One region of the Kineococcus deserti genome, then DNA from elsewhere that is predicted to be linked to it. Evidence: riboswitches for the same ligand, from Rfam matches in the RefSeq annotation. Region 1 holds a riboswitch; each other region holds the start of a gene.

Region 1 (3,269 bases):
CGATGAGCGGGATCGAGTGCGCCTGCGAGACCAGCAGGTCGGACGCCTGGGCGACGAGCTCGGCCCGCTGCGCGGCGTCGGTCGTCGCGGCCTGCTGGTTCAGCAGGTCGTCGACCTCGCTGTGGGCGCGGTGGTTCACGTTGCGCGACTCGGTGGAGAAGATCGTCCGCGCCACGTCCGGGTCGGACCGGGTGAGGTTGTAGAAGATCACGTCGTAGTCCCCGGACTCCTGCTGCGCCTGGGTCTCGGCCGTCGTGCCCTGCTTGAGCTGCAGGTCGATGCCGGCCTCGCGCACCTGCTGCTGCACGAGTTCGAGCACGGCCGAGGTCGGCTGCCAGAACGTCACCGTGAAGGTCAGCCTCTGCCCGTCCTTCTCGCGGATGCCGTCGGCGCCCTTGGTCCAGCCGGCCTCGTCGAGCAGCGCGTTCGCCCCGTCCACGTCGTGGGCCAGCACGGCGGAGTCGTCCGGGGCGTCCGGCGTCGAGGAGGAGAACGCGGAACTGACGGCGACGTCCCCGGGGTTGAGGATGCTGGCCAGCTCCTCGCGGTCGATCGCCTTCGACAGCGCCTGCCGCACGCGCTCGTCGGCGAACAGGGGCCGCGACTCGTTGACGAAGAAGTTGTACGGGATGCCCGGGTTCGCCCGGCGCTCGGTCCAGAAACCGTTGCCGTCGAACTGCGGCAGGTCCTGGGAGGCGATGCCCGTCGTCGCGTCGATCTGGCCGGACTGCAGCGACCCCGTGCGGACGCTGGCCTCCGGGACGACCTGGTAGGTGATGGTGTCGAGGTAGGCCTCACCGGTGTGCTTCGCGCCCGTCGGCGCCCAGTCGTAGCCGGTGCGCTTGGCCAGGACGGCCTTGTCGTCCTTGGCGTAGCTGTCCACCACGAAGGGACCGGAGCCGACGAGAGTGGTTCCGTCGCAGCGGGTCGCCGGGTCCGCCGTCGTGGTGGGCACCGACAGCAGCCCCAGGCTCATCGTCGAGGTGGCCTGCAGGAACTGCGCGCTGGGCTGGGAGAACGTCACGACCGCCGTCTGCGCGTCCGGCGTCTGGGTGCCGGTGTAGCCCGCGAGGTAGGTCGAGCCCAGCGACGCCTTGGCGCCCAGGGCGACGATGCCGTCGAGGTTCGCCTTGACCGCGGCCGCGTCGACCGGGGTGCCGTCGGAGAACGTCGCCCCCTCGCGCAGGTGGAACGTGAAGGTCGTGGCGTCCGGGCTGACCTCCCACGACTGCGCCAGCCACGGCTGGATCCGCCCGTCGAGGTCCTGGACGGTCAGGGAGTCGACCAGCTGCCGGCCGATGTTCAACGCGTCGTTGTTGCCGACCTGCTGCGGGTCGATGCACCCGGAGTCGACCTGGATGGCGAACGTGAGGTCGCCGCCGGCCACGGGGGTGCCGTCGGCGGAGTTCTCGCCGCCGGAGGCGTCGCCGCCACCGCAGGCGGTGAGGGCGAGGAACGTGAGGGCGGCGGCAGCGGACAGGGGCGTGCGGGTGCGCAAGGGGTCTCCAGGCTGGATGGAACGGCGAAGGGCGCGTCCCCCACGTCAGAGGTGGGTACGCGTCAGCACCGGGACGTTCCCCGGTGGCGGGGTGGTGCGGGATCGCTGGTCAGCGACAGCCGGTGGAGGCGGTCAGGCAGAAGTCGACGACGCGGCGCAGGATCGCGACGTGCGATGTGCGTTCCACGGCAACTCCTCCATCGTTCCTGGCGGAAGCACCCGCGCCCGGTGGCCGGGGGGTTGCTGCGACGTCGTCGAGCCAGGTCTCTCAGCCGCTCTGGATGGTGTCCGGGCCTCACCATAGGGGACGGCCCGCCGGAACCTCAACCCCCGCACCCGGGCGCCCGTCCCGGAGGTGCGTGATCATCGCGACGTGCCCCGGTGATCACGCACTCCGCTCCTCGTGGTCGTGCACAGCGCACGACCACGAGGGGTTGGGTCCAGACGTCGAGGACTGGGCGTCAGTGCGCGGGCGCGACCGCCGCGGACAGCTCTGCGCGGACGGTGCGCGCCGCCTCGACCAGGTGCCGCAACGACTCGGTGGTCTCGGCGTACCCGCGGGTCTTCAGCCCGCAGTCGGGGTTGACCCACACCTGCCGGGCCGGGACGGAGGCGACGGCCGCGCGCAGCAGGCCGACGACCTCCTCGGTCGAGGGCACCCGCGGGGAGTGGATGTCGTACACCCCCGGGCCGATGCCGCGGGCGAACCCGGCCCGGGCGATGTCGGCCAGCACCTCCATGCGCGAGCGGGCCGCCTCGATGCTCGTCACGTCGGCGTCCAGGCCGTCGATGGCGTCGATGACCTCCCCGAACTCGGAGTAGCACAGGTGGGTGTGGACCTGCGTCGCGTCGCCCGCTCCCGCGGTCGCGAGCCGGAACGAGGCGACCGACCAGTCCAGGTACGCCGGCTGGTCGGCGGTCTTGAGCGGCAGCAGTTCCCGCAACGCCGGTTCGTCGACCTGGACGATCCCGATGCCCGCGGCCTCCAGGTCGGCGACCTCGTCGCGCAGGGCCAGGGCGACCTGGCGGGCGGTGTCCCCCAGCGGCTGGTCGTCGCGGACGAAGGACCACGCCAGGATCGTCACGGGGCCGGTCAGCATCCCCTTGACGGGTTTCACCGTCCGGGACGCGGTGTAGGAACTCCACGGCACCGTGATGGGCGCCGGGCGCGTGACGTCGCCCCACAGGATCGGCGGCCGCACGCAGCGCGAACCGTACGACTGGACCCAGCCGTGCGCGGTGACGGCGAAACCGTCGAGCTGCTCGGCGAAGTACTGGACCATGTCGTTGCGCTCGGGTTCACCGTGCACGACGACGTCCAGGCCGAGTTCCTCCTGCAGCCGCACGACGCGCTCGATCTCGGCGCGCAGGAACTCCTCGTACGCGGCCTGCGCCAGGTCACCGCGGGTCCAGGCGGCCCGCGCACCGCGGATCTCGGTGGTCTGCGGGAAGGAACCGATGGTCGTCGTGGGCAGCTCCGGCAACCCCAGCGCCTCCTCCTGCGCCAGCCGGCGGACGGCGTAGTCGCTGCGGTCGTAGGCGTCCGGGGTCAGGGCGGCGAGCCGGTCGCGGACCTCCGGGCGCACCACTCCGGGGGCGGTGATCCGGTCGGCGCGGGCCGTGGCCGAGGCCGCGAGTTCGGCCTGCACGCTGTCCGCGTCCACCAGGGCCCTGCCCAGCAGGACGACCTCGGCGACCTTCTGGTCGGCGAACGCGAGCCAGCCGCGCAGCCGCTCGCCCAGCCGGCTCTCGCGGGAGACGTCGTGCGGGA
Region 2 (3,269 bases), on a different contig from region 1:
GAAGCCGTTGCGCTTCAACGCCTTCGTCATGAACACCACGTCCCACATCCAGCACGGCCAGTGGCGCCGGCCGGACGCGCGGCAGCACGAGTTCAACGACGTGCGCACCTGGATCGAGACCGCGAAGCTGCTCGAGGCCGCGAAGTTCGACACGATGTTCTTCGCCGACGTCAGCGGGTTGTACGGCGACGCCGACGCCGACTTCGACGTGTACGTCCGCGAGGGCCTGCAGATCCCCTCCAACGACCCGACCGTCCTGCTGTCGGCGCTGGCGGTGAACACCGAGCACCTCGGGTTCGCCACGACGTCGAACGTGTTCCAGAACCACCCGTTCAACTTCGCCCGGCAGATCTCGACGCTGGACCACATCTCGAACGGCCGGATCGCCTGGAACGTCGTCACCGGCACCCAGGACAACGGAGCCCGCAACTACGGCCTGGACCGGATCACCGAGCACGCCGAGCGCTACCGCTGGGCGCAGGAGTACGTCGACGTCGTCTACAAGCTCTGGGAGGGGTCCTGGGAGGACGACGCCCTGCTGGCCGACAAGGCGAACGGCGTGCACGCCGACCCTGCGAAGATCCACAAGATCTTCCACTCCGGGCAGCGGTACCGGGTCGAGGGACCGCACCTGCCCTCGCCGTCTCCGCAGCGCACCCCGCTGCTGTTCCAGGCCGGCTCGTCCCTGTCGGGGCGGCGGTTCGCGGCGCAGCACGCCGAGGCCGTGTTCGTCATCTCCCCCTCACCGGTGCTGGCGACGCAGCAGATCCGCGAGACGCGCGAACTGGCCGTCGCCGCCGGCCGTCGCCCGGAGGACGTGACCTTCTACCAGGGCCTGAGCTTCGTCATCGGCTCGACCGAGGAGGAGGCGCAGCGCAAGGCCGCCGAGCACGACGAGTTCGTCAGCGTCGACGGGTACCTGGCGCACGCCGCCGTCGTGGACCGCACGGGCCGGGTCTACCCGCCGCAGACGCCGCTGAAGGACGTCGAGACCGACACCGCCCGCGGGTTCACCGAGTGGTTGTCCAAGCACATCACCGACCGCGAACCCGTCGTGGCCGACCTGGCCCGTCAGCGGGCCACCAGCCAGCGCGTCGTCGGCACGCCCGAGCAGATCGCCGACCGGCTGGCGCAGTGGCAGCAGGCGGGGGTCGACGGGATCAACGTGATCAACTGGGTGATCCCCGGGTCGTTCGCCGAGTTCGCCGACCACGTGCTGCCGGTGCTGCGCGAGCGCGGGCTGGCGCAGGCGGAGTACGCGCCGGGTCCGCTGCGGCAGAAGCTCTTCGGCTCGCCCCGGCTCAACGAGCGGCACCCGGCGGCCCGGTACCGGGGGGCCTTCGGGACGGACCGGGTCCCGCAGGCGCAGGTCGTGCCGGTCTCCTGAGAAGCGGTGTGCGGGCCGTCGCGGCGGTGTTAAGGTTCACACAGGTCATGAGTGACAGCGCGAAGCCCTGGCTGGCTGTCCGGCAACCCTCCTCCGCGGTGGGGTGCCCCAGGTGAGGACCTGGCCGGACGACCCCGTCCGGCAAGCGCGGATCACCGGACGCCGTCGACCACGGAGTGCAGCGAGCCGCGCGCCCGCCCGATCGACCTCCGGAGTCCCTCGTGTCCAACGCCCCCGCCCTGCCCGACAAGCCGAAGCGTCGCGGTCTGCTCATCGGGATCGTCGCCGCCGTCGTCGTGATCGCCGTCGTGGTCGTGGCGCTCGTCCTGGGCAACCGGGACGACTCCACGAGCACCACGGCCGGCGGCGAGTCCTCCGGCGAGACCGTGCGCATCGGCGTCGCGGACCAGTCGCTGCCCTACTGGCGCACCTACACCGACCTGGCGAAGTCGCAGCTCGGCGTGACCGTCGAACTGGTCAACTTCTCCGACTACACGCTGCCGAACCCGGCGCTGTCGCAGGGTGAGCTGGACCTGAACCAGTTCCAGCACATCCAGTACCTCGCCAACTACAACGTCGAGGCCGACGACGACATCCAGCCCGTCGGCGCCACCGCGGTCTACCCGCTGCCGCTGTACTCGCTGACCGCCGACTCCGCCGAGGCGCTGCCGGCCGACGCCCAGGTCGCCATCCCCAACGACGCGATCAACCAGGCCCGCGCGCTGCTCGTCCTGCAGCAGGGTGGCCTGCTGACGCTGAAGGACGGCGGCACCGCCTTCTCCACGACCAACGACATCGAGACCTCCAAGGTCCAGGTCACCGCGGTCGCCGCGGACCAGACCGCCAGCGCGCTGCAGAGCGGCTCGGTCGCCGCCGCCGTCGTGAACAACAACTACGCCACGGCCGCGGGCCTGCCCGAGGACGACATCATCGTCGCCGACGACCCGACCGCCGCCGCGGCCGCCCCGTACGTCAACATCTTCGCCGCCCGCGCCGAGGACAAGGACGACGAGACCTACGCGAAGCTCGTGGACCTGTTCCACGACCCGGCCGTGCAGGAGGTCTTCCTGCAGGACAACCCGAGCGCCGTCGTCCAGGACGTCCCGGCCGCCGACCTGCAGGCCAGCCTCGCCGAGGTCGAAGAGGACGCGAAGGCCGCCGCGGGCCAGTGAGCGCGCTCATCACCCTGGAGAAGGTCTCCAAGAGCTTCGGCCGTCGTGACGGGTCCACCGTCACGGCGGTCGACGCCGTTTCGCTCGACGTGCTCGAGGGCGAGGTGCTGGCGGTCATCGGGTACTCCGGGGCCGGCAAGTCGACCCTCGTGCGGCTGCTCAACGCCCTCGAGAAGCCGACGTCGGGCCACGTCCTGGTCGGCGGGCAGGACCTGACCAAGCTGTCCGAGAAGCAGTTGCGGGCCGCCCGGTCCAAGATCGGGATGATCTTCCAGCAGTTCAACCTGTTCCGGTCCCGGACCGTGGCCGGGAACGTCGCGTACCCGCTGAAGGTCGCCGGCGTCGGGCCGAAGGAACGGGACCGCCGCACGGCCGAGCTGCTCGACTTCGTCGGGTTGCTGGACCGCGCCCACAGCTATCCCGAGCAGTTGTCCGGCGGGCAGAAGCAGCGCGTCGGGATCGCCCGTGCGCTCGCGACGAACCCGCCGCTGCTGCTGGCCGACGAGGCCACCAGCGCCCTGGACCCCGAGACCACCACCGAGGTCCTGTCGCTGCTGCGCCGGGTGAACACCGAACTCGGCGTGACGATCGTGGTCATCACGCACGAGATGGAGGCCGTGCGGCAGATCGCCGACCGGGTGGCCGTCATGGAGAACGGGCGGCTGGTGGAGGTCGGTGACACCTACGACGTGTTCTCCGACCCGCAGACG
Region 3 (3,269 bases), on a different contig from region 1:
CGTCGGGCGAGGTCTCCTCCGAGTCGGCCGCCCCCCCGCGGCGACGGCGGCGACGACGGCGCCGGGACGAGCCCGACGACTCCTCGCCGTCCTCGCCGGTGTCCTCGCCGGCGTCCTCCTCGGACTCCTCCGGCTCCTCGGTCTCGTCGGACTCACGGGCCTCCTCGTCGGAGTCCCCGGTCGGAGCCTCCTCGTCGGAGTCCTCACGGGTGCGGCTGCGGCGGCCCCGTCCGCCGCGGCGACGGCGGCGGCGCGGTGCACCCCCGTCCTCGTCCCGGTCCTCGTCCTGGCCGTCCTCGGTGTCGTCCTCGGCGCCGGCGTCGTCCAGGGTCTCCTCGAGGTCGTCGGCGGTGCCTTCGAGCACGTCCTCGTCGACCTCGTCGACCTCGTCGGTCTCGTCCTGGTCGGCCTGCCCGGTCTCGAAGGCGCGGCGGGCGAAGACGTCGAGGGCGTCCTGGTCGGCTCCGGGCGGCGGGCCGGCCGGGGCGGAGGCGCGGCGACGGCGCCGAGGCGCCTCCTCGGCCTCGGGAGCCTGGAAGAACAGGGCGGTCGCGCGGGCGGCGGCGTCGGCCGCGCGCTCGGCGTCGGTGCGCTCACGGCGGCCACCGCGGGCCATCCCGGCGGCGCGCAGGAGCACCGGGTCGTCCATGAGGTCGGGCTGGGTCTCGGGCTGGGCCTCGGATCGGGTCTCGACCTGCTCCTCGACGGGCGCCTCGGCCGGGGCCGCACCGGCCCCGGTGGGCTGCTCGACGGGCGCCTCCTCGACGGGGACGTCCTCGGCGACGGCGGCGACCTCGGCCACCTCCGGCACCGGCGTCGCCTCTGGAGCCGCCGGGGTCACGTCGACGGTCGGCTCGACGGTCGGCTCGACGGGCGCAGCGGTGGCCTTGCGGGAGCGGCGGCGCCGGGCAGGAGCCTTGACCGGCTCGGCCGGGGCCTCGTCGGCGGCGGGCTCGGCGGCCGCTTCGGCCGCGGCGACCGGTTCGGCGACCGGCTCGGCGACCGGCTCGGGGCTCACCTCGGGGGTGGCCACCTTGCGGGTGGCGCGGCGCGTGCGGCGGCGCGGGGCCGCCTCCTCGGCAGCGGGCACCTCGGCAGCGGGTGCCTCGACCGCGGGGGCGTCGGGGGCCGGCACGGTCACGGGGGCGGGCGTCTCCGCCTCGACGGTGGTCTCGACAGGGGCCTCGACGTGCGCCGGCGGGCCGGCGGGACGACTGGCCGCGCGACGTCGCCGCGGCTTCGTCGCGGGGGTGGTCTTCTCGTCCGCGGCAGCTGCGGCGGCGTTCTCTTCAGGTGTGGTCGTCACGGGTTGCTCCGCTTCGCCCGCAGCGTCCGCTCCACCGGTCAACCCGCGGCCGCTCGAGCGTCCTCGTCGGAATCGCCGGGCGGGTCGTCCCGCACCCGACGGAAGTCCTCGGTGCACCGGCGGGTTCGCGCGACGCGTGCTCCGCCCGTGCCGCCGGCGGTCGTCGTCCAGCACGAGGGCCGGGGCGCCTGCGAGGTCCTTCCACCAGACCGCGGCGCTGCCCGGGACCCGCGCACCAGGCGGCGGTCTCGACGGCGGGCCGCGCGCCCGGTGTGGGGAACGCTCGGCCACCGCCAGTGTGGCACAGCCGACCGCAGGTGACCCTTCGCACCGATCCGGCAGGAACGTGGTCAGGAGGCCCCCGCGTCCGCTACGGTCTGATCAACACCCATCCAGAGTGGCCGAGAGACCTGGCTCGTCGACGCCACAGCAACCACCGCGCGAGCGGCAGGTGCTCCCGCCAGGGGCGATGGAGGAACCGCTGTGACCAGCTGTACCCGTCTGACCCGGCGTTACCACGTCGACCTCTCGCGCACGGCCTCGATGACCTGTACCCCGGGTTCGTCGATGCGCCGGGGGACGCTCCGCGCTCTCTGACCAGCGCAGTCCCTCCCCCAGACCCCTCCCGAGCGCGCCGCCACCGCGCGCACCCCCGACGGACGTCCGTCCGCCCACCCACCGGAGCACACCCATGTCCGCGCCCCGTCGCACCCCTCTGCCCACGAGCACCTCGCGCCTGATCGCCTCCCGCCGCCGGGTGCTGTCCTCCGCCCTCGGCATCGGCGCGCTCGGTGCGCTCGCCGCCTGCGGTGAGGAGCAGTCGGCCTCCGGGCTGGCCGCCGCGCAGGCCGTCGACCTGCAGGGCGCGACCATCAAGCTGATGGTCAACCAGCCGCACGTGCTGGCCTTCACCGACCTGCTCGGGCCGGCGTTCGAGCAGGAGTTCGGCGGCAAGCTCGAGGTCACCGCGATCCCCTACGACCAGCTGACGAGCAAGCAGATCCTGGACGTGCAGGGCGGCGACGGGGAGTTCGACGTCTTCGACTACTTCTACTTCGGCCTCGGTGAGCTGGTGAACGCCGACGCCCTCGTGGACCTGACCGACTGGATCGGCGCGAACGGCGACATCGGCACCGACGACTTCCTCCCGTCGGTCTACGACCCGTACACGCTGCTGGACGGCAAGCGCTACGGCCTGCCCTTCGACGGCGACACCCACGTCCTCTACTACAACGCCGAGGTTTTCGAGCGGTACGGCGTGCAGCCGCCCACGACGTGGGACGAGTACGACGCCGCCGCGGCGAAGATCACCCAGGACTCCGGCGGCAGCGTCTACGGCGCGATCGTCGAGGGCCAGCAGGTGCCGATGATCCTCGGCTGCTCCTTCATCAACCGCCTCGCCGGGTACGGCGGGACGCTGGTCGACGCCGACGGCGGGCCGGCGTTCGCGGGCCAGGAGGGGCTGGCCGCGCTGCAGCACCTCATCACCGTGGCGCCCTCGGCGCTGCCGACGCCGCTGCAGACCGGCTTCGACCAGGCCAACTCGGCGTTCCTGGCCGGTCAGGGCGCGATGCTCGACACCTGGACCGACCTGGGGCTGAAGGCGCAGGACCCGGCCAGCTCGAAGATCGTCGACAAGTGGGGCGTGGTGACGCTGCCGGTCGGCGGGTCGAACACGACACCGCGTTCGGCGCTGGACTCCGGTTTCGGCCTCGGCGTCTCGACGGCCTCGTCCCAGCAGGACAAGGCGGCCGCGTTCATCAAGTGGGCCACCGACCGGGAGCGCAACTTCCTGCTGGCCTCGACGGCCGGGTCGGGCATCGACCCGGCCCGCACGAGCGTGCTGGAGTCGGCGGAGTACGCCACCGCCGCCGGGAAGGCGACCGACGTCATCCGCGAGGGCCTGACGGGCGACCCGCTGGTGTGGCCGAAGCAGGCCGGCGCGCCGAAGGCCCTGCAGGAC

What was found. Region 1 has a riboswitch for S-adenosylmethionine ahead of ACRYR2_RS07685 (ABC transporter substrate-binding protein). Riboswitches for the same ligand answer to the same signal wherever they lie in the genome.
Region 2: it holds a riboswitch for S-adenosylmethionine, as region 1 does, so the genes downstream of both, ACRYR2_RS02865 (MetQ/NlpA family ABC transporter substrate-binding protein) here and ACRYR2_RS07685 (ABC transporter substrate-binding protein) in region 1, are expected to answer to the same signal.
Region 3: it holds a riboswitch for S-adenosylmethionine, as region 1 does, so the genes downstream of both, ACRYR2_RS09925 (ABC transporter substrate-binding protein) here and ACRYR2_RS07685 (ABC transporter substrate-binding protein) in region 1, are expected to answer to the same signal.

Annotation. Positions count from the first base shown of each region.
Region 1 covers NZ_JBJLSI010000007.1:53,622-56,890, forward strand. The annotation lists gene ACRYR2_RS07685 (ABC transporter substrate-binding protein) at 1-1,498, opposite strand, end outside; SAM riboswitch class I at 1,693-1,786, opposite strand; gene metE (5-methyltetrahydropteroyltriglutamate--homocysteine S-methyltransferase) at 1,960-3,269, opposite strand, start outside.
Region 2 covers NZ_JBJLSI010000002.1:187,805-191,073, forward strand. The annotation lists gene ACRYR2_RS02860 (LLM class flavin-dependent oxidoreductase) at 1-1,387, shown strand, start outside; SAM riboswitch class IV at 1,431-1,541, shown strand; gene ACRYR2_RS02865 (MetQ/NlpA family ABC transporter substrate-binding protein) at 1,609-2,559, shown strand; gene ACRYR2_RS02870 (methionine ABC transporter ATP-binding protein) at 2,556-3,269, shown strand, end outside.
Region 3 covers NZ_JBJLSI010000009.1:118,573-121,841, forward strand. The annotation lists partial or broken gene ACRYR2_RS09920 (Rne/Rng family ribonuclease) at 1-751, opposite strand, end outside; SAM riboswitch class I at 1,692-1,782, shown strand; gene ACRYR2_RS09925 (ABC transporter substrate-binding protein) at 1,998-3,269, shown strand, end outside.